DNA from 3 places in the Virgibacillus siamensis genome. Region 2 is predicted to be linked to each of the others. Evidence: predicted binding sites of a transcription regulator. Region 2 holds the regulator's gene; each other region holds the start of a gene.
The links. Region 2 encodes LexA, which represses DNA repair genes until DNA is damaged. Its sites were predicted from a motif close to CGAACATATGTTCG; they were not measured.
Positions count from the first base shown of each region.

Region 1 (7,812 bases), 500 kb from region 2:
AAAGGTTGATATTTTCGTGCTGATGGTCGATAACTCCCCGATAAAAGTTGATTCCTGCCACAGGAAGGTTGATACTAATATCGCGATAGTTGATATTGCCGGGTTGAGGTCGATATTCCGTCCTGTTACAGATAAAATGGTAAAACATTATAATAGTTTCCCTTCACAATAGTATGTTCGCTCATTCTACCAATACAGCATGAATATAGTGAATCGTTTCAAAAGCTGACAGATGGTCCTGCCGATTTTGGAAATAGGATGCTTGAATAGCTTGGGGTGATAAATGCTCGCTGATCTGTAATCCAGTTCCCTCCAAAAGTTCACGGATTTTAGCGAAGGAATAGCTTGATTGCATTGGTTCGCCGCCCGCCTCTGCCATTTTCACCATGTTCTGTACTCTGTCGGAAAATCCTTTTTCATAAAAAAGCCCTTCATCCGCATAATCAAACACAATGGAACTCCCCATCTGCATCTCAGAAAATAACGATTGAATCAGCAGTGCAAGCTCCTTTTTTTTCAAATAATAGGAAACGCCCAACAAACTGAAAAAAGTTTTTCTGGCAGGGTCGAACCCCTTATCAATAAGCTTTTGGAGTGAAAATCCTTTTGTAAAATCCATGGAGATAAAATGCAGGTTATCCGGAATCATAAAATTCTTTTCCGCCAGCCGATTCCTTTTAAATTGCTGTGTTGCCGGATGGTCAATCTCAAAAACTTCCAAAGACGCTTCCAAATCCGGGTGCCGGTAACAAAATGTGTCCAAACCTGCTCCCAGAATGACATACTGCTCAGTGCCTTCGTCCAGCGCATTACTCAAAACTTTTTCACAATATGCAGCACGCGCCAGCGTTGTTGAAGAAAGCTGAACCTGTGTAATCCATTTTAACATTTCTTCCGGATCATCCTTATATTTTTCAGCAATGTCCCTGTTGAAAAATTCAACGCCGCTGATCATATTTTCCCGAATGTCCTGGAACTCCCGCTCAGAAATTAACGCCCTGACAATGTAGTCATCAAAAATCTTTGGTTCACCAAATTGACTATGATACGCCCTACCAAATGCCGAAACCAATGAAGTTATGCTAGATTCACCCTGCTTCATACACAAACACCCCTAAAAAAATAGAATTCTCCCGCCATGGAGAATTCTATTATATAACAAAAATAATAAAAGTAAATAATAGCATAAATTGATTTTTTTGTCAATTTTATTGACTCATTACTTCCCTATTTCTACACAAACTTATACATCAAAATATCATCTGCATACTCATTTTCATTTAATTTAAATTCGTTAACTTTCCTGCCTTCTTCAACAAAACCCATACGTTTATACAATGCAATAGCCCGATGATTCGTTGAAAAAACTCCCAAACACACTTTTTCAATGAAAGGATTCGCTTCCGCCCAGTCCAATAATGCTTGAACTAGCAATTTTCCTATTCCCATGTTCCTGCACTCTTTACGAATCATCATCCCAAAGGCCCCGGTATGTGCCATTCTTTTCCTGTCCGGAGAATGAAAACTGATCCAGCCGACAACTTCACCGTGAATTTCCGCTACAATAATGGTTTCCCTTTCATTCTGTAAAAAATTCCCGATCCATTCCCTTTGTTGTTGTGTTGTCAGATCATACTCTTCAGATAATGTAATTAAAAACTCATGTTCATCCATAACGGATTTCATTATTTCTAAAATTTCTCCGGCATCACCCAGTTTTCCTGTGCGCAGAATACATTTATCTGTTTTCAAACGTTTTCACTCCTTTCTGCTTTGCCTTTAACGCCATCAACAGGCAATCCCGATATTCCCCTTCATGCCATTCATGTCCCGGCAGCACCCGAACCTTATAGAACCCGCATTTTTCATAGCATCTTATAGCTCGTTTATTGGATAGCTGCGGATCAAGTATCACGTTGTGTGCCTGTTTCTTATCTGTCAAAAATTCCACTATACCCCGGACAAGCAGTGTTCCGATTCCTTTGTTCCAATAATCAGGTTCACCAATGAATTGATCAATTCCATATGTATTTTCCTGCTCATCAAAATCATTGATTGTACTTGTTTGTTTATTTACCGGATAAAACTGAATGTAGCCAATTGCTGCTTCTCCGTATAAAACCAAACATTTGAAAACACCATTATCCTTCCCGTAAAACGCTTTTTCTACTTTTGCCAAATCAAACGGGTTGTCCCGGCCTTCATAATATTCCAGTACAGCAGGATCGGAAAGCCACTTCACCAACAATTGTTTATCCCTTTCTTGCAGGTACCTAATTTTCAGTTTTCCTGTTTCAAATAACAGTAAAATCACCCTCAATGCCAATCCCCGCCTTTTTACACTAAAGGCTTAATCGAATATAAAGTCCGTTCCGCCCCAAATCGCATCACAATTGTAAAATATACCGAAAATCCGACCGCTGCAATTTTCGGATAGTACATCTTGTTGTTGCAAGCATGGTTATCCCCCAATCATTAACCCGTACAGATCATAATTATATTGCCGTCCGGATCACTGACATTAAAATACGAAAAATCATCAAACCGAATAATTTCGCTTTCAATCGGATATCCCAGCTCCTTAACAAATACATACGCCTTCTCAATATCTTCGGTGTGAAAATTAAACAATGGATACTCGGATGGGACGATTTCCTTTTTCTCACCGGTTGGCCCAGCATCCAATGTCAAGCCTGTGTATTGGTTGAGCGTCATATTGTGAACTGGTTCTTTGACTTCAGACAAATCAACCTGCTCATTCAATAGTCTGCTGTACCACCTTACTGAATTCTTCAAATCACTGACATGCACAAAAACGGTATTCATTTTGTTCTTAATTGGAATCATAGCCACACCCCTTATTATTTTACAATCAATCTCCCTATCTCCTTTATTACAATTCGACATAAACACCCTATTCCCTCTTATAAATTTAATGTTAATAGAAATTCCATCAGGGAAATAATGCAGAATTGCACTGTTCCACGGTCATTATCGTATAGACTGCGGCTTTAGGGAAAAGCTAAAACTAAAATTAAATTCGAAGGGGTGACCTGTTAATGGAGTGGAGTTGGATTTGGAAAGGAATATTGATTGTACTGGTCGGCACCCTGCTTTTACGAATAGCTGGCAGAAAAACAATATCACAAATGACATTGGCCGAAACAATTATCATGATTTCAATTGGAACAGCACTTGTACAGCCTATTGCTGATAAAAACATTTGGATTGCCATCGGAACCGGCGCAGTACTCGTTTTGACACTGATTGTTATGGAATTTGGCCAGCTCAAATTCGATGGACTGGAAAAACTGATAACCGGAAAATCCAAAGTTTTGATTGAAAATGGATCATTGAATGAAAAAACAATGGCAAAGCTGCGAATGACCGTTGATCAACTTGAAATGAATTTGAGGCAAAAAAATGTAACGAGTATAAACGATGTGCAATGGGCTACACTTGAACCAAACGGACAACTGGGTTATACGTTAAAAGAAGATGCACAACCCGTTACGAAGAAGGAGTTCAAACAATTACAGCAAGCCACAACCAAATCTAATGAACAACAAATAGAGCAGCTTAACAACCAATTGCATCAGATTAAACAGCAATTAAACCAAAATAACATTTTTGCAGAAGTTAAAAACAAGGAGCATAAGAATACACCCCCGGAACACCTGCAATAGAATCCACTTAAATTAAAGTGGCTGGGACATTACAAAACGTGTTATTAAAAAGACGAACAATTAGAGAATTAGCGTAGGAAATATACGGAGACTCCTGCGGGAAGTAAAGCCTAGATGAGACCCCGCAGTGCGACGAGCACTACTTCCACCGAATATGCTTCGAGTTGCGAGGAGTGCTGCTTCATTGAAACACTTGCAACACGACGAGCACCCAGCACGAGGAGGCTCAACAGCTGCCCGCGGTAAAGAAGACACTGCGAAAGCTTGCTTAAGCAGATGTCGCACTTATGCTCGAAAGTGAAAGCGAAGTATATTTCCGGAGCGGCTAGACGCTCCATTTTCTAATTGGTTGTTCGTTTTTTTCTTTGGATAACACACTTTTGTCCCAGCCGCTTTATATTTTCATTAGTTTAGATTAATTTCAATACTTTCCGTTCCAAAGAACCCTGTTTGGCAATGCAAAACGGAACCTTTAAGATTTAATTCTTTTGGCACTTCAAAAACAACTTTTCCAGATTTACTCAGGCCGGGATTGATTTGCTGCAGGAAGAAATCTGTTCCATTCTCTCCCATTGCCATCATCACCTGTCCATCTGTCACAGGGTCATAGGTCGTTCCGTCAGATGACATGATTTGAAAGTAGCTCGAATCAATCATCAGTGGCTCCTTCTGTCCATTTTTTATTGCCACATCAAGAACGACATATTTACCACTTGTTTTAGCATTTTCAATAAATTCATTTCCGCTGTCAATTTCACTGGTCGTTTTAACATGGTTAACAGTAAATCCAACATTTGCAACAGTAGCAGTTTCACCGATTCCGGCTTTTTTGATTGTTGACTCCTTATCTTGCTTCATAGCATCATTATTGGCCAAATTTTCCTGTTTCGTCTGATCCGCTCCCCCTTCTGCGGTGTTAGACGTATCTCCTCCACTGGCAAAAATACCAATTAAAATTCCTAAAACAACTACTGCTCCAATCGCAGTCAAGCAGCCAGTAAATAATTTCTTCATTTCTAATTACCCCCTAATTATTTTGTAATCTTATCGTAACAATTAGGGTATGCAAAAAAATGCACTCCTTCTGAAGAGGGATTTCCTAATCCGGAATTCACAATCAGAAAAGATCATGTTATAATCGAACAAATGTTCCACAAGCAGGTGATGAAATTGAGTAATGACCGAGGTTCAAAGAAATGGATTGGCTCTACAATGATGATCCCGGAGCATGTCAAGATGTTAAGGGAGATTTTTGCAGAGATGGAGTTCAGAAAAAAACCAATCATTGATGAACAGCAGAAAGAAGAAATCAACATGAAACTGCAATGTGCTATTCATAATGATTTGACGATTGAAGTGGTATTCTTTGCAAATCATGATGTAACAGTAGTCAAGGCAAAAATCAGCGAGATAAATTTAGAACAAAAAACGTTGTACCTTAAACACCCGACAACAAATAAACTTACTTTCGATGCAATATTGGAAGTAACCATTTTATAACGGATAAATGATTATCTAAAATTATACAATACTTTATTTCTCCGCTTTTGCTTTGATTATCAAAAAATGAGGGTTGTTCATGAGATATTGATAAGATTTTTTATGTGCTTGCTTCATCTTTGGGTGCGGATGTGGTTCAACCAGCTTTTCCAGGATGAAAAAATGCACTGTTTCTCTTATTATATCCTGCATTGGCCTGCGGTAAAAGCTGACATCAATCGTGATGTTCGGTTTTTTCCATGTGTCCGTTAATGACTGTGTTTCAAAATAATCCGTGCACGAAAACCTGGTAAAATCCATAAATGGATGGTGGACTGAAAACAGGAATGTTCCTTCATTTTTAATGACCCGATTAAGTTCCTGAAACGTCGGCGTCCATTCTTTTACATAATGCATGGTAAGGGAACTGATAATGATATCAAAGGAATGGTCTTCAAAAGGCAATGCCTCCTGAAGGTCATGACAAAAGATTTCCGCGTGATTCCCTAATCTATTTTTCGCTTCCTGTACCATTTCAGGACTGACATCTATACCGGTAACTTCTGCCCCGCGCTTCACGAGTTTTTCTGCATACCACCCAGCTGCACATCCAGCATCCAGGATCTTCATTCCAGTTAAATCATCAGGCAGCTCCTCCAGCATAGCCGGACGCTCATAATAAGCGTTATATGGGCTTGCCTCATCAATATCATTTTGATATGTACCTGCCAGTTTGTCATAAGTATCTTTTGCTGAGTGGTTCATTAAGGTATTACCCCCTTGGAAAGAAATAATGGCAGAAAAGCCAACCCCTTCCTCAAAGGAGTCAGCTTTTCCAATAAGTTACGTACGTTAAATCGGTTTAACTAATTTTACCATTTCCTAACTAAATATTCAGCATTTTGTCTCAGAATATTATATGCATCTTCATCAATAAATTCATTATCGCGCTGTTTATCAAGCTTTTGGAGGAAATCACGCATATGTTCAACGGCTTTATCAGTTTTTCCCCGTTTTTTAAAATGCGTGACGGATCTCAATTTGGCCTGCAATGATCTGGCAGCACCATAATTCGCAAATTCCCCTTCTTTTTCGAAGTCTGCAATTAGCACATCCATCTCATTCAAATTATAATCCATCATCTCCCAATAGGCGGGCTTCACATTAAAATTCGGGTCAAAAACAAATGGTGCATCTTTACCTGCGCCATCGTTATACTTTTCAGCACGATCATCAAGCCATGTATGGTCATCTGCAATACCCCAGAACGTTACATTACTGATTTTATCATCCAATTCCTCGTACAATTCAAATAATTGATCATATCGATCTGCCTGATCCAAAAGACGCCCACTTTCCAGAATTTCTTCATAATTCGGAAAGGCGGGCTTTGGCGGCCAGCCATAAAGGCTGACATCGAGCTCAGTAATTTGATTATCCAATCCAAGACTGGCAAACATATTAATGGCGTCTCTCATTTCTTCAATAGATGGCCAGCCAAGCTGGATATGCGCCTGATGCCCGACACCATCAATCGGAACCCCCTGCTCCAACAGATCTTTTACCAGATTATAGAGGTAGGTCCTTTTTGGTTCCACTTCAGTATTATAATCGTTGATATATAATTTGGCATCTTCTCCCGCGTATTTATGAACAGTCTCAAGAGCTACCTTAATATAGTCTGTACCGGTAATCTTATACCAATTGGATTCACGCAGACCCCGTTCATTAGACGCATAAGGATCGATAACTTCATTAACAACGTCCCACTCATCTACTACATCCCTGTACCTTTTCACGATTGTTTTAATGTGATTTCTCAGTCGATCCAGTAAAAGCTCCTTATTTTCTGCACGTTTTTCCGGATCGGTTTCCTCCACCATCGGATTTCCTTCTTCATCCAGGAAAAACCATTCAGGTACCTGACTGTGCCAAACAAGTGTGTGGAAACGCAAATTCATATCATTCTCTTTGGCAAACTGGACAATTTTGTCAGCTTCCTTAAAATTAAAATTGCCTTCTTCCGGCTGAATATTGATCGGTTTCATCACATTTTCGGCAACAATGCTGTTGTAATGCCGTTTTAAAATCTCGCCATGAATCCCTTCAAGCTGATAGGGTTCAACTGCAGCTCCGATTTCAAAAGAATCTTCATATCTGCTTTTAAGCGGTGTTACCCCCAGCGCACTAATTGATTTATATCCCTCCTCAGCTTTGGCAGTGCTTGTCCCGGCAGGTAATACCAGTGACAAAACAAATACTGCAATAATTGATATACGCAGCGACTTCACCATTCAACATACCCCTTTCCTATAATGACTTGATAAATTAACTTCTTCGCTACAACACCTCCCATTAAGTAATTAAAAAGGCCACCTCATAAAATAATTCAATCTTGGTTGAATACTTCTGAGATAGCCTGTTTACATAAATTAATTCCGAAATTCCACAAGTTTTTCGTTCATCGCTTTTGTCTGTCCATATACTTCCTGATAGATTTCAAATAGCTTCTTATAGCTTTCTGCACGATCACTATCCGGTGTATACACGCTTTCTATTTTCAAAAATTCATCTGCACATTCACTTAATGAATCAAACCATCCACATCCATATGCTGCCAGCATTGCTGCTCCCATTCCCGGGCCCT
Region 1 is NZ_FUIH01000007.1:735,599-743,410, reverse strand. Features, by position in the region: gene B1K71_RS07340 (class I SAM-dependent methyltransferase) at 182-1,102, opposite strand; gene B1K71_RS07335 (GNAT family N-acetyltransferase) at 1,234-1,752, opposite strand; gene B1K71_RS07330 (GNAT family N-acetyltransferase) at 1,739-2,314, opposite strand; gene B1K71_RS07325 (VOC family protein) at 2,476-2,847, opposite strand; gene B1K71_RS07320 (DUF421 domain-containing protein) at 3,060-3,686, shown strand; gene B1K71_RS07315 (DUF4352 domain-containing protein) at 4,092-4,700, opposite strand; gene B1K71_RS07310 (YolD-like family protein) at 4,857-5,186, shown strand; gene B1K71_RS07305 (class I SAM-dependent methyltransferase) at 5,220-5,930, opposite strand; gene B1K71_RS07300 (endo-1,4-beta-xylanase) at 6,038-7,459, opposite strand; gene xylB (xylulokinase) at 7,598-7,812, opposite strand, start outside.
Region 1: a site for LexA is predicted at 4,826-4,839, ahead of B1K71_RS07310 (YolD-like family protein). Genes of this name have one in related genera too.

Region 2 (7,812 bases):
TTTAAAATCATGGTTTTCAGGGTTCGTAATTTCCTTAAGTTGCTGCAGCAATTCATCTGAATAGGTATCTTTTTCGATTTCCCAACCTGTTTCAGAGAATACGAGAAGAGGTAACCTATAATCATATTCGGTTTCCAGATAATGATGTTTGATCATCCAGTCGATTTTCGCTTTTACTGTTTCAAGAGGTTCGTCTCGAAAAGCACCGTATACCGGGCAGCAATCTAAATTCAATTCCAATACTTTTTTCTCTCTTGATCCTTTTAATATTTTTGCTAGTAAATTTCGTCCGCCAGTCATGATTATGGGATCCGCCGCACGCAATATCGTCCGGATATCCGAGTGTGGCAACCGTTTAATATTTTTCGTATCCAATTGGAAGCGGACACGATTAACTTTGCGTGACATAATTTACCACCCTTTCCGTGTGTGTACGTTAATTATAGTATAACATGGTATTTTTTATGGTATGGGTGGAGGAGAGTAATGCCTGATATTATAGATGAATCAGTAAGAACGCGACAATAAAAAGAGGATGTTTTATAAAAATGTCGAATTTTAGTTAGATAGAGGTTTTTTTAACTTCGAAGCATGACTAACAACGTATCGTCAATGCATATATATTGATATTCTAAAAATTTGGATGGAGGAATGTTGATGGAATTGTATTATGAGGTTCATGGGACTGGCCATCCGGTTGTTCTTATTACTGGAGGGGCCGATACGCGGAACTGGAAATTTATCACACCTTTATTAGCAAAACACTGCCAAGTTGTTGCGTTTGATTTACATGGTGCCGGTAAATCACCGAATCCTGCTGGACCATTTAATTATGTTGAGGATTTGCTCTCACTTATTGATTTTCTTGGGTTCGATGAAGTGACACTCATCGGCCATTCAATGGGCGGTCAAATCGCTGCGGAATTTGCACTGAATTATCCGGATAGAGTATCCACTTTGATTATGATTGCTCCTGCATTGAACGGGTTTAAGTATTCACAGGAATTTAATGACTATATCAAGGAGATCAACGCGGCAGCTCCTGATATCGATCATATGATTGAGATTTCTCTCAGTGCCCCGTTGTACAATGTTGTTATGTCCAGTTCCAACAAGGATTTGATGGTTCAAATGTTACGACACCATATGACTCGTATGTTTGAATGGCCAACATATGAAATGGTCTGGTCACAACCGCCGACAAATGAAAGATTGGGAGATTTAACTGCTAAAACGTTGCTGTTAATTGGCCTGGAAGATTCGGCTGATAATCTGCGTGTTGCAGAATACTATGAAAATCATTCAAACACTAAAGTTATTAGAATTCCTGATGTAGACCATATGGTAACTTTCACACATCCTGAAGTTCTTTCCGACTATATCACAAATTTTATTCAACTGAATTGATGAGGTAAGTCCATTAAAAATGCCTTATCTCTTAACGGCTGAAAAGAGGTAAGGTATTTTTTACTTGTTACGGGGAAACCAACGCCGCTGCGATTTAATAGATTGACTTTCACTTCGCTATATCTTATTGTATATAATAATTCCAAGTTATTTTATAGGAAATGAGGGATATATATGGCGATACCAGGTACTGTGATGAAAGATGAAAGCAAACAAAACCATCCGTTACTTCCATCTCCACAGAAAACATTAATCTTGACAGGAATAATTATTATTGCTCTTTTGAGTTATGCCATCTTTAATACTGCGGGACTGCAGAATATGATAACCATGTGGGTTGGTCTCCTGTTAGGTCTAACACTTTTTCATGCCCGGTTTGGTTTTACTTCAGCTTTCAGAAGGCTGCTGTCTGTCGGCAATGGTCAAGCAATGCGTGCTCATATGATTATGATGGCGGTAGCATGTACGCTGTTTGCTCCAATTCTGTCGATGGGGCTTGGTTTTTTTGGAAACGATCCATCAGGATATGTTTCTCCGGTAGGAACAAGCGTGGTCGTAGGGGCATTTATATTCGGTATCGGGATGCAGTTGGGAGGCGGATGCGCATCAGGAACATTGTATGCAGTTGGCGGTGGCCGTTCCGCGATGTTCGTAACATTGATTGCATTTATTATTGGTTCTGTGCTGGGTGCATGGCATTGGAATTTTTGGGTGAATGAAACACCATCATTTCCTTCAATTTCCCTGGCAACAAGCACTGATTTGGGTTACGCCGGCGCCTGGGCCGTGCAATTATTGCTTTTTGTACTCATATTTGGTGCAGCGTATTATTTTGATAAAAAACGAACACCGCCAACGATAAAGCCGCTTCCAAGCGGGAAAGGCTGGACTCGTATTCCGCGTGGTTCCTGGCCATTATGGGTTGCAGCCATTTTACTGGCAGTTTTTAACGCTTTGACATTATTGGTCAGAGGGACCCCATGGGGCGTTACATCGGCTTTTGCATTATGGGGATCTAAAATAGCAATGTTCTTCGGCATAGATGTCACCAAGTGGGTATATTGGTCTGGTGAACGTGCCGCTTCGTTGGATCAATCCGTATTAATGCACTCAACTAGCGTGTTGGATTTCGGTGTCATTCTTGGTGCCTTTTTAGCTTCAACAGCAGGTGGTATTTTTACACTGAAAAAACTTGGTCTTAAACGGATTTCTGCTGCTGTAATTGGTGGCATCCTGATGGGCTACGGTTCACGAATCGCATTTGGCTGTAATATCGGTGCATATTTTGGCGGCATCGCTTCCTTCAGCCTCCATGGATGGGTTTGGATGATTATGGCGTTGGCCGGAACATTCATCGCTCTTTATTTACGGCCATTGTTTGGAATGTCTGTACCAAAACCAAAAGATACATTTTGTTAATGATAAAAAAGTGATCCCTTTTCTGATTTGGAAAAGGGATCACTTTTTTTGGTTTTTAATCCATTAATGAATATTCCGGTACAGCCCGATTACTTTTCCAAGTATCGTCACATTTGGATAGATTAGCGGGTCCATTGTGGCATTTTCCGGTTGCAGACGTATTTGATTGGTTTCCTTGAAGAACCGTTTAACTGTTGCTTCATCCTCCTCAGTCATCGCAACAACAATCTCACCGTTCTGTGCAGTGTTTTGTTGTTTTACAATAACCATGTCACCATCTAAGATACCAGCTTCAATCATACTCTCACCCTCGATAACCAGAACGAACAAATTATCGTCGGGACCGGCACTTGAGCTCGGAAGCGGCACAAACTCTTCGATATTTTCGACAGCAGTAATCGGCAGCCCGGCGGTAACTTTACCAATCACTGGCGCATAAACCGCTTCTTCTTTCGGTATGTTCATATCTTCTGACAGATCCAGGACTTCAATTGCCCTTGGTTTAGTTGGGTCTCTTCTAATAAATCCTTTGCTCTCCAGTCTGGCAAGATGACCGTGCACAGTGGAACTTGAAGCAAGTCCTACCGCTACTGCGATTTCACGAACGGATGGCGGATACCCTTTTTCTTTTACCTGTTCCTTAATATAGTCGAGAATTGCCTGCTGCCTTTTGGAAAGTTTGTTCATCTATTAAACACCTCGCGCATAATATTTATTAATGATAGTTTATCATTCAATATATAGAAAAGCAAACATTCGTTCGAAAAAAAGCTTGACAAGATCATTTGTTCGTATATAATAAATACAGAGAAGGCGAACAAAGGTTCTAATACAAAAAGGAAGGGACTGATAAATATGTTTGAAAAGATTTCCAAGACAGATATATTTTATATAGTTGCTTTTGCATTGGCGTTAGCTTTTTTATATTTTACAATGATTACAAGCGCATAATGTAGGGAGATATTCAATTGAGAGCTATCATATATTGCAGGGTTAGTACAAATAAGAAGACACAGGAAACATCACTGGCACGACAGAAAGAAGAACTGACAAAACTTGCTGACAGAAATAATTTTTCTATTATATCGATTATTGAAGAGCGGGAAAGCGGCTATGAGATGGACCGTGATGGTATTTTTTCAATGCTGGATTATTTTGCAGGCGGGGAAGCAGATGTCTTGCTGATACAGGATGAGACAAGACTGGGCAGAGGAAATACAAAAATTGCGCTGTTCCATCAATTGCAGAAATTGCATGTTTCGATTTATACGAGTTTGCACGGAGGCGAATTAGAGGTTTCAGAATCAGACTCCATGGTATTGCAAATTGTAGGGATTGTGGAAGAATACCAGCGTAAACTGCAAAATGCAAAGATCAGGCGCGGAATGAAGCGGGCTGTTCGGGATGGATTTGATCCGGCAAAAAATTTATCCAACCGGCACCAGGCATCCGGCCGTGACCGAATAGCATTTCCAATGGATGAGGTTGTTCAATTAAGACAGAAGGAAATGACATTCAATGAAATCACGAAGCGTATAAATAATTTGGGTTATCCCGTTTCCAAAGCAACTGTTCATCGCAGGTATCAGGAATTTGTAAATTCTTGAATCTGCTTCATATAAAAGGTACTATTGAAGGGCAGGAACACCGATATGGTTCTTGCCTTTTTTGTATGCAACTATCAGGAGGGGTTATCATGATCTCAAAAGAAAAGTTAAATCGTATAAATGAACTTGCCAAAAAGTCAAAGGAAGAAGAACTGACAGATGATGAAAAAGCGGAACAAAAGGAACTGAGACAGGAATATCTGAAAAATGTCCGTAAGTCATTTAAAAATCAGTTCAAATCAATGACTGTGATGGATAAAGAAGGTAATGATGTTACACCGCAAAAAGTTCGGGATCTTCAGGACCGGAATAAAAAGCATTAAAAGCTTTTTCGAAAAAAACTTGTTACAGGTATGGTTTCGTTATAAAATGAAAAAGGATATAAACTAGTTTAGTAACGGAAGGGGAATTTCATTGTCACAAAACATGGAACAACTATCGATTAACACAATTCGCACTTTGGCAATTGATGCCATCGAAAATGCTAATTCGGGCCACCCGGGCCTGCCAATGGGTGCAGCTCCAATGGCGTATTCGTTGTGGACTGATTTCATGACACACAACCCGAAAAATTCCAAATGGTTTAATCGGGATCGTTTTGTTTTATCCGCAGGTCATGGATCCATGCTGCTGTATGGCTTATTACATTTATCCGGTTATGATGTAACCATTGACGATTTAAAATCTTTCCGTCAATGGGGTTCCAGAACTCCGGGACACCCGGAAGTTCATCATACAGATGGGGTGGAAGCTACAACTGGTCCTCTTGGACAAGGTATTGCGATGTCAGTAGGGATGGCAATGGCCGAGGCACATCTCGCATCTCTTTACAATAAAGAAGACATTCATATTATTGACCATCATACGTATGCACTCATCAGCGACGGTGATTTAATGGAAGGTATTTCACACGAGTCAGCTTCTCTCGCCGGTCATCTGGGATTAGGTAAACTGATTGCCCTGTATGACTCCAACGATATTTCCCTGGATGGAGATTTGGATCGCGCATTTTCTGATGATACCGAAAGCCGTTTTAAAGCATATGGCTGGCAGGTTATTCGAGTGGAAGACGGGAATAATCTGACAGAAATCCGTAATGCGATTAAAGAGGCAAAAGAAAATACCGAACAGCCTACATTAATCGAAGTTAAAACAGTTATCGGCTATGGTTCCCCAAACAAATCAGCATCTGCGGCATCACATGGTGCGCCGCTTGGAACAGATGAGGTTAAACTGACGAAAGACTATTATAAGTGGGCACATGATGATTTCCATGTACCGGAAGAAGTCTATGCTGATTTTAACGAAAAAATTGGAAAAGATGGAGCCGATGCAGAGGATAATTGGAACGAACTTTTTACCACTTACAAAGAAAAATATCCGGATGATGCGAAGGAATTGGAACTGGCAATTAAAGGTGAACTGCCGGAAAACTGGAATGCGGATTTGCCTGTTTATGAAGCCGGAAAAGATTCTGCAGCGACTCGTGCCACTTCCGGCGAGGTGCTTAATGCAATTTCAAAAGCTGTACCATATTTCTTCGGTGGTAGTGCTGATTTAGCAGGATCCAACAAGACGACGGTTAAAAATGAAGAAGACTTTTCCCTGCAAAATTACGCTGGTAAAAACATTTGGTTCGGTGTACGGGAATTCGCAATGGCTGCTGCAACCAACGGAATGGCACTGCACGGCGGATTAAAGGCATATGCCGGAACATTCTTCGTGTTTAGTGATTACATGCGACCGGCAATCCGTCTTTCTGCAATTATGAATGCGCCAGTGACATATGTGTTTACACACGATTCGATTGCAGTGGGAGAAGATGGACCGACACACGAGCCAATTGAACAACTTGCATCACTTCGGGCGATGCCAGGACTATCTCTGATTCGTCCTGCTGACGGAAATGAAGTTCAGGCAGCCTGGAGACTCTCGCTTGAGTCAGAAGATAAGCCGACTGCTCTGGTATTGACCAGACAGGGATTGCCAACATTGGAAGGCACAAAAGAAAATGCGTACAATGGTGTGAAAAAAGGTGCTTATGTGGTAAGCAAATCAGATAAAGAAACACCTGATGCATTATTGCTTGCAACTGGCTCTGAAGTGCAGCTGGCCGTAAAAGCAAAGAATGCCTTAAAAGAAAAAAGCATCGATGTGAGTGTTATCAGCATGCCATCCTGGGATCGTTTCAACGAGCAGGATCAGGCATATAAAGATTCCGTTATTCCACCGAACGTGAAAAATCGTGTCGCAATTGAAATGGCTTCACCATTTGGCTGGGAACGTTATGTAGGTGAAAAAGGTAAAGTAATCGGCATTGATACATTTGGTGCTTCCGCTAAGGGAGACAAAGTAATTGAAGAATACGGCTTTACCGTTGATAATGTTGTGAAGCAAGTCGAATCGTATGTGGACTAAGCTATAATGTAATCAGGATGGCCTTCCTTTTGGGAGGTCATTCTTTTTAGATACGGACGGGTTTCGCTTAAATTGGTTGATTTTGGCTCAAGTTCATAATTTGTCTTCACAAAAAGGGTTGCCGATCCGACAGTCGATTCTTGAATTTCGCTCTTTTGACAAAACTAGTGTTCTTTTTCTGCGGGTTATGACAAAATTTTAAAATGAAATGCGTATAATAGAAGGTAAATGAGGAGGGATTTTGTTGAATCAATACGCCATTTACTGGATCAAAGAGGAATTTGCGCATCATTTTTTCCACAAAAGTCATATCCTTTATCGTTTTTTGAAAGCGTATCAAATGGAACAAAACCGGGAAGACTTAAGAAAACAATTTGAATTTATTACGAATCCATTTCCAAAAAAAGAACTGACTGCCCATCTGACTCACAATGTTTCAGATGGTGTTCGTGTGGCTTGGCAGGAGAATAACATTGAAATTTGGAAAGATATGCAATATATTTCTTTACATATCCATCAAAAACATATAAACTTTCGTAGTGAGATATTGCACGATGCGGAACAATTGCTGTTCCCGGCACTCCGTTCATATCAGCCGGTCTTATTTATTATGAGCAATAATACGGAACATTACGGCTGGTTATCTCCGGTAATTCAAAGAAAGAGGGACAAGACTGAACAAGTATTGTATTCTTATCTTTGATTTACTATACTGTATGAGGGACAACAAGAAGGAGGAAAGATTGTTATGGCTACGATTTGGGTTGTACTAATAGCTATCGTTGCATTAATTGCCGGTGTTGCGCTTGGATTTTTCATCGCACGGAAATATATGATGAACTATTTAAAGAAAAACCCTCCAATTAATGAACAGATGCTTCGTACATTAATGATGCAGATGGGCCAAAAACCGTCGCAGAAGAAAATTAATCAGATGATGCGAGCAATGAATAACCAACAA
Region 2 is NZ_FUIH01000007.1:1,233,640-1,241,451, forward strand. Features, by position in the region: gene B1K71_RS09875 (RQC-minor-1 family DNA-binding protein) at 1-408, opposite strand, end outside; gene B1K71_RS09880 (alpha/beta fold hydrolase) at 658-1,407, shown strand; gene B1K71_RS09885 (YeeE/YedE family protein) at 1,582-2,826, shown strand; gene lexA (transcriptional repressor LexA) at 2,890-3,513, opposite strand; gene B1K71_RS09895 (YneB family resolvase-like protein) at 3,795-4,433, shown strand; gene B1K71_RS09900 (DUF896 domain-containing protein) at 4,523-4,756, shown strand; gene tkt (transketolase) at 4,848-6,851, shown strand; gene sirA (sporulation inhibitor of replication protein SirA) at 7,096-7,554, shown strand; gene B1K71_RS09915 (YneF family protein) at 7,600-7,812, shown strand, end outside.

Region 3 (7,812 bases), 200 kb from region 2:
TTAGGTTCGATAGGAAGCGTTGATTCGTACATACTCGTACGAAAGGTCACATCCCCATGAATAAGCTTCCTCTTGCCCTTCATTCAAATCAACCGTTATGTGAATTTCTTTTTCATGTTTCAGATAGTTCTGAACAACTGGTTCATCAAAAGCCAAAGGTAATCCATAACGGACGATTTCGATATCCCCCAATGACACGGATACTTTTTTTGTATTAAACGGGATACCACTGTAGCCTGCCGCGCAAATAATTCTGCCCCAGTTAACATCCGCTCCAAAAATTGCCGTTTTCACAAGACTGGAACCGACAATCGATTTTCCGATTGCTTGTGCGTTTTTACGCAATTGGCATCCCTTCACATAAACTTCCACCAGTTTTGTTGCACCTTCACCGTCACGTGCGATTTGTTTTGCCAGTTCCTTGCACACAATTGACAATCCATGCTGAAACAATTCCAAATCTTCCTTGTTTCTCATGGTTATTGTTTGGTTACCGGCCATCCCATTGGCCATCACCATCACGGTATCATTCGTACTGGTGTCACCATCGACTGTAATAGCATTAAACGTCTTATTAACAGTGGTACGGAGTGTATGGTCAAGCGCTTCTGTTTCAATCGCAGCATCTGTTGTTACAAAAGCAAGCATAGTTGCCATATTCGGATTGATCATTCCGGAACCTTTCGCAGACCCTCCGATGGTAACGGTCTTTTCATTTATTACCAGCTGTACATAGGCGGTTTTTGTAAACGTATCTGTCGTCAATATAGCCTGATTAAAATCATTGCATGAAGCCATATCAAGCGTAATTTGATCAATCCCATTCCGGATTTTATGCATCGGAAGCTGCTCCCCGATTACACCGGTTGAATTAACAGCAACATGGTAATCCTGCAGCCCCATTTTTTCGGCAAACCAATGCCTCATCTGGTAAGCATTCTGAAGTCCCTCTTCACCAGTACAGGCATTAGCCACTGCCGAGTTGACAATCAACCCCTGAAGCGATTTTCCTGCTGCAATAGTTTCCTTGGTCACCTGCAAAGGTGCAGCCTGAAATAGATTGGTTGTATATACTGCCGAAGCAGTAGCTGGAACTTCCGAAAACAACCAGCCAAGATCTTTCCGTTTCCTGCGCATACCACAATGCAGCCCACCGGCATGAAATCCTCTTGCTGCTGTTACCCCTTCTTCCATCACTGTCAATTTGCCAGCAGGCTGTTTTATTTTTACCGCCATGAATTATTCCCTCCCTTATGGATAGACAGGTACTGTATCAAGACCTGTTTGTTCATCCCAGCCATTGATCAGATTCATATTTTGTATAGCCTGTGTAGCAGCGCCTTTTCCAAGGTTGTCAATGACAGAGATTATTGACAATACATTTGTACGCTTGTCGACTGAAATGCCGATATCACAATAATTTGTTCCATAAACATCTTTTGTTGCCGGCAGATTACTCTCTGGTCTGATCCTGATAAATGAATCATCCTTATAAAATTCCTCATATAATTGAATGACTCCCGTGCTTGATATCGTTTTATCAAGCTGTATATAAACTGTACATAAGATTCCTCTTGTCATTGGAACAATATGCGGATTAAAACTAATTCTCGAATCCGTTCCTGTTATCTCCGCGGCAGCCTGTTCCATTTCGGGTGTATGACGGTGACTTCCCAGGTTATAGGCTTTCGTATTTTCGTTTATCTCTGCATAGATAATTCCCGTTGATGGTTTCCTGCCTGCTCCGGATACACCTGTTTTCCCATCAACAATAATTGGAACGGAAAGGTTCGCCAAATTTGATTTCAGTGCGGGTGCCATCCCTAACATTGCCGCTGTTGGATAACAACCGGGATTGGATATAAACGAACTCTTTTTTATTTTGTTCCGGTATAATTCAGGCAGTCCATATGTTGCTTTTTCCAGATATTCCTGTGGCGCAGGTGTATTTTTATACCATTCCATGTATATACTGCCGTTTTTCAAACGAAAATCCCCTGACAAATCAATACATTGAATCCCTTTATCCGCAAAATCGGGGGCATGATTTTTGGCTATACCGGCTGGAGTTGCAAAAAATAAAATATCGACCTGTTCACTAATTTCACTTGCATTAAACCCATTCAATGGCAAGTCAAGAATAGTGTGGAACTGCGGAAATTGTTCCGTTAATTGTTCGCCCTGAGTTGAGTTGGAAACAAGTAATTCAAGCGAAACATTTGGATGGTTATGTAAATTTCGAAGGAGTTCTCCCCCTCCATAACCACTTGCCCCGATAATACCTACCCTCATGAATATCTCTCCTCGAAAAATGATTTGAGAATAATTATACATAAATATGTATAATTATTCAACGGTAAATTTATAATTTTCTATTTTAAAAAATTACGTCCTTAGACTGGTGATCGGATGGTATGTATCGCACCAATAAAATAGTCTTAAACTGCCAATAGTGATGTACATGAAACGTTTCTAATTGGAATCTTAAAATTCCGGGAGTGTTAGTCGACCGCTGCGGAAATACACTTCGCTTTATTTCTACCCTGAGACGGAAGTTTTTCAAAACCTCTGTACTCGTTTAACACTGCGAATGTCGAGAAACAAAAAAATCCATTTTGAATAAAAATTTAATCAAAATGGATTCATTCTCCTGAGGGTTATGCATTTTTTTATAAAAGGTCTGATTAATTACTGTTGATCAGCCTTTATTCATATTACTAATTATTCAACGCAATTTTTATATGTTCCAGGTGGTGCTCTTCGTGCCAAGCTAATTTTGCAACCTTTGTCGCAACTGTTATTTTACCGTTTTGCCGGTGCGTAAAAGCCCGATCCAATTGCTCTTCCGTTAAGGTGTGCCCTAAAGATACGATACGCGCATTTATACCTTCCAGCATTTTAATGGAACTTTCAACAGGAAGCTTTGTATCCGGTTGAATAGCCCACTTTTCTTGATCAAAAGCTGGTACTGTTGGATTCTCATCTGTTAAAGCGAGCTTTAAACGTTGATACATATTCAACTGAGAATCGGCAATATGATGAACAAGCTGACGAACTGTCCAACTGCCATCACGATATGTTTTGCTTAATTCCTCGTCACTTAATGCGTCAACCGTTTCTCTCAATCGCATCGTGTACGTTTCAATTTCTTTTAGCCATTCCTGAACATTCTCCAATGATACTTCGTTCGGAACTTGTAATTCCCCAATTGGAAATCTTACATTCATTTTTAATCCCCTCTTCTCTATTATTATTTTCACTATGCATTAAAACCTTTTATATATAGTAACATAAATGTATTACTGAATAGCACGGTACAACTCAATGATTTATCGACTTCAATCTTTATAGTCATCCAAAAAGTCCTTTTGAAAACTCGTTCTGGGCTGTTGATCATCTTTTTGCTCATTTTTTAATTGCTTAAACGTACTATTTCCGTATTTTTCGTTGAGCTTTTCAATAGCTTCATACAGATTTTCCTTCTTTGCTTCCTTTTCATACGTAAACAAACTTAATTGTTGAGCTATATACCTTTTCTCCTCTACATCCTGGACGGTTATTCCAAGTAAACGAATTGGGTCTAAATTCCAGTGCTTTTGCAGCAATTCATTGGCGAAATACAAAATATCTTGTTTATTTTCAATATAGCTGTGCAGCTTTTTGCTGCGGGTGATTGTTCTCCGGTCATAATAACGGATTGTAATCTGGATACTTTTTCCTGCTGCTTGTTTGCGTTTCATGCGGCGTTCCACATTTTCGGCAAGCAGATTCATCAGTTTGCGAATTTCAGCATCATCTGTAGTATCAGCCGGCAATGTTTGTGAACTTCCGATACTTTTGAATTCATGAACAGCGTCAGGATCAACTGGTCTTGTATCAATTCCATTAGCACGGTTTTGCAGACGTTCACCGTTAATACCAAGCACCTGTTTTAATTGATATAAATCACCGTTTGCCAAGTCCCCAATTGTGTTTATATTGATTCCCTGCAGTTTTGCAGCAGTTTTTTCACCAACACCGTACATTTCCGCTATCGGCAACGGCCAAAGTTTACGAGACAAATCCCTTTTGCGCAATACGGTTATCCCCATCGGCTTTTTCATATCGGAGGCCATTTTAGCCAAAAATTTATTTGGCGCAATTCCAATACTGCTCGGCAAATCCAACTCCCGTTTTATTCTGCCTTGAAGATTCTTGGCAATTTCCAGTGGGTTCCCAAGTTCTTGACAGTCTGTGACGTCCATGTACCCCTCATCAATGGAGACTGGCTGCACAAGCGCGGTAATTCCGGCCATCATTTTAAAAATCTCACGGGAAGCGGTACGATATCGATCGAAATTCGGGCGGAGCACCAGCAATTCCGGACATAATCGTCTTGCTTGCCATAACGGCATTGTTGTTTTAACCCCTTTTGCTCTCGCTTCATAACTGCTTGTTACAACAATCCCCTTTCGTTCTTCGGGATTTCCAGCGATTGCCAAAGGGATGCCCTTTAATTTCGGGTTATACGCCATCTCGACAGATGCATAAAATGAATTCATGTCCACATGAAAAATAACCCTGCCTTTTTTTGGATACCATTGCTGCATGCATAACATCCTTTGCGAACATCCGTTTGTTAATTAAATTATAACATAAAATAACCCCTATGATGGATACATAGGAGTTATTTTCACTGTGAATGCCTCGGCTGAATATAAAATTATTTGGCTGCCTCTTCCACAATAGCAGTGACCATTTCCGTGATTTTGACCAATTCATCGACCGGAATCCGCTCATTCGTTGTATGAATTTCTTCATAACCAACTGCCAGATTTACTGTTGGTATTCCTAATCCTGCAATAACATTTGCATCGCTTCCGCCGCCACTTTTCAGCAATTTGCTTTCACGGCCGATTTTTTTAGCAGCACGTTTTGCCACTTCAACTACTTCATCACCGTCCTGCTGCTTAAATCCCGGGTACATAACAGTAACTTCAACATCTGCAGATCCACCAAGTTCCTGAGCAGTTGTTTCAAAAGCATCCTTCATTTTGGCAACCTGTTCTTCCATTTTGTCCGGAATCAGTGATCTTGCTTCAGCAAGTACCTCGACATGATCACACACAATATTCGTTTGCTTGCCGCCTTCAAACCGGCCGATATTTGCGGTAGTATCCTCGTCAATTCGGCCGAGCGGCATTTTGGCTATAGCTTTAGCAGTCAAGGTAATTGCGGAAACTCCCTTTTCCGGCGCTACCCCTGCATGTGCTGTCCTTCCCTTTACCGTTGCAAACAGTTTCGCTTGAGTTGGTGCTGCAACGATGATGTCACCAACTGTTCCATTACTGTCAATTGCATAACCATATTTAGCATTCAGAAGAGAGCCATCCAATGCCTTTGCCCCAACAAGACCAGACTCTTCCCCAACAGTAATTACAAATTGTATATCGCCGTGCTCTATATTATTTTCCTTTAACGTACGTATTGTTTCGAATATTGCCGCAAGCCCGGCTTTATCGTCAGCTCCTAAAATCGTAGTCCCGTCAGATACAATGTATCCATCGTCTATGGAAGGTTTGATGCCGTTTCCGGGAACAACCGTATCCATATGGGATGTGAAATAAATTGGATCTGCATCCTGTTTAGTTCCTTTTAACGTGCAGATCAGATTACCGGCGCCATGCCCCGTTGTATCCTTACTGTTATCTTCTGTAACTTCCAAACCTAAGTCTATGAACTTTTTGGTCAGTACCTCGGCAATTTTTGTTTCGTGTTTTGTTTCCGAGTCAATTTGAACGAGTTCAAAAAATTCATCAATCAGTCTGTCTTTATTAATAACTGTCATCGTTGTACCTCCTGGTCTGATTAAAGTGGAATATTTCCATGTTTTTTTGTCGGACGTTCTTCGGTTTTATGATAAAGCATCTCCAAAGACTGAATCAGTTTTACCCGTGTTTCCCGTGGGTCAATCACGTCATCAATCATTCCCAGTCCGGCTGCTACATATGGATTTGCAAATTTTTCACGATAAGTGTCAATCTTCTCCTGACGTGTTGCCTCCGGATTTTCACTGTCCGTGATTTCTTTGGCAAAAATGATATTCGCTGCACCCTCAGGACCCATAACTGCAATTTCCGCATTCGGCCAGGCAAATACCAGATCTGCCCCAATCGATTTACTGTTCAGTGCGACATATGCGCCGCCAAATGCTTTTCTTGTAATAACAGTTATTTTTGGTACAGTTGCTTCTGAATACGCATATAAAATTTTGGCACCATGCCGAATAATTCCACCATGTTCCTGCTTCACACCAGGGAAAAATCCGGTTACATCTTCAAATGTGATTAATGCAATGTTAAAGGAATCACAGAAACGGATAAAACGGGCAGCTTTATCACTGGAATCAATGTCCAGGCCACCAGCCATATATTTAGGCTGGTTGCAGACCAGTCCGACTGTCTGACCATTAATCCGAGCAAAGCCAACAACAATATTTTTGGCAAAATCTTTATGGATTTCATAAAAACTATCCGGATCCACCACTTGTTCAATTACTTTTTTGACATCATATGGACGAGTGGCATTAAATGGTACAATATCAGTCAAATCAGGACGCGTTTCATCATTTACGTTAAAATCTTTTAATGCTGGTTTTTCCTGATTATTGGCTGGTAAATAGCCAATTAATTCTTTCACGTGGTCCAATGCTTGTTCTTCACTTTCTGCTTTAATATGCGCGTTCCCGCTCTTGGAATTATGTACGTGTGCTCCACCTAATTCCTCGGATGAAATGGTTTCTCCTGTTACTGTTTCAATCACTTTCGGTCCGGTAATAAACATCTGGGAAGTTTTTTCAACCATAATGACAAAATCCGTTATCGCAGGTGAATAAACAGCTCCCCCGGCACTCGGACCCATGATGACGGAAATTTGCGGAATAACACCTGAATAAATAGAGTTACGGTAAAATACCTGTCCATATCCATCAAGGGACGATACACCTTCCTGAATTCTTGCACCGCCGGAATCATTAAGTCCAATAAACGGAACACCGTTTTTGGCGGCAAGGTCCATTACGGCTGCAATCTTTTTACCATGCATTTCACCAAGTGCTCCACCATATACGGTAAAGTCCTGAGCAAACAGATAAACGGGGCGTCCCTCTATTTTTCCATATCCGGTAACAACGCCTTCCCCATTTCCGTTTAAGTCACCCATACCAAAGTCTGTTTCCCGATGTTCCATAAACGGATTCAATTCAACGAATGAACCTTCATCCAGTAAATAATCAATTCGTTCTCTGGCGGTCAGTTTTCCTTTCGCATGCTGTTTATCAATTCGGTTATCCCCACCGCCAAGTTCTACCTTTCTGCGTTTGTCATAAAGCTCATTAATTTTATCAAAAATATCCATTACGAATCACTTCCCTCTTGTTGCTGACAGAGTTCAAAAAGAACACCATGTGCTGCCTTCGGATGAATGAATGCAATTTGGCTGTTATGTGCACCCGGTTTTGACTCTTGATTGATTAACGGAATACCACGAGTCTTGAGTGTCTCAATTCTTTTATCAACATCATTAACATCCAACGCAATATGGTGAATTCCTTCTCCTTTTTTATCAATAAATTTTTTAATTGACGATTGATCATTGGTTGGTTCCAGCAATTCAAACCGTGAATCACCGATTTTTAAAAAGGCAACCTTTACACCTTCCGACTCTACTGACTCCACACCTTCCAGTTCAAGCCCAAGTGTATCGGTATAAAACGGCAGTGCCTTTTCGATTGTATCAACAGCAATCCCAATATGTGAAACTTTATTTGGTGCT
Region 3 is NZ_FUIH01000007.1:1,429,051-1,436,862, forward strand. Features, by position in the region: gene argJ (bifunctional glutamate N-acetyltransferase/amino-acid acetyltransferase ArgJ) at 1-1,236, opposite strand; gene argC (N-acetyl-gamma-glutamyl-phosphate reductase) at 1,252-2,292, opposite strand; gene B1K71_RS10970 (YfiT family bacillithiol transferase) at 2,718-3,227, opposite strand; gene B1K71_RS10975 (DNA polymerase IV) at 3,339-4,589, opposite strand; gene B1K71_RS10980 (M20/M25/M40 family metallo-hydrolase) at 4,703-5,827, opposite strand; gene B1K71_RS10985 (acyl-CoA carboxylase subunit beta) at 5,848-7,395, opposite strand; gene mce (methylmalonyl-CoA epimerase) at 7,395-7,812, opposite strand, start outside.
Region 3: a site for LexA is predicted at 4,605-4,618, ahead of B1K71_RS10975 (DNA polymerase IV). Genes of this name have one in related genera too.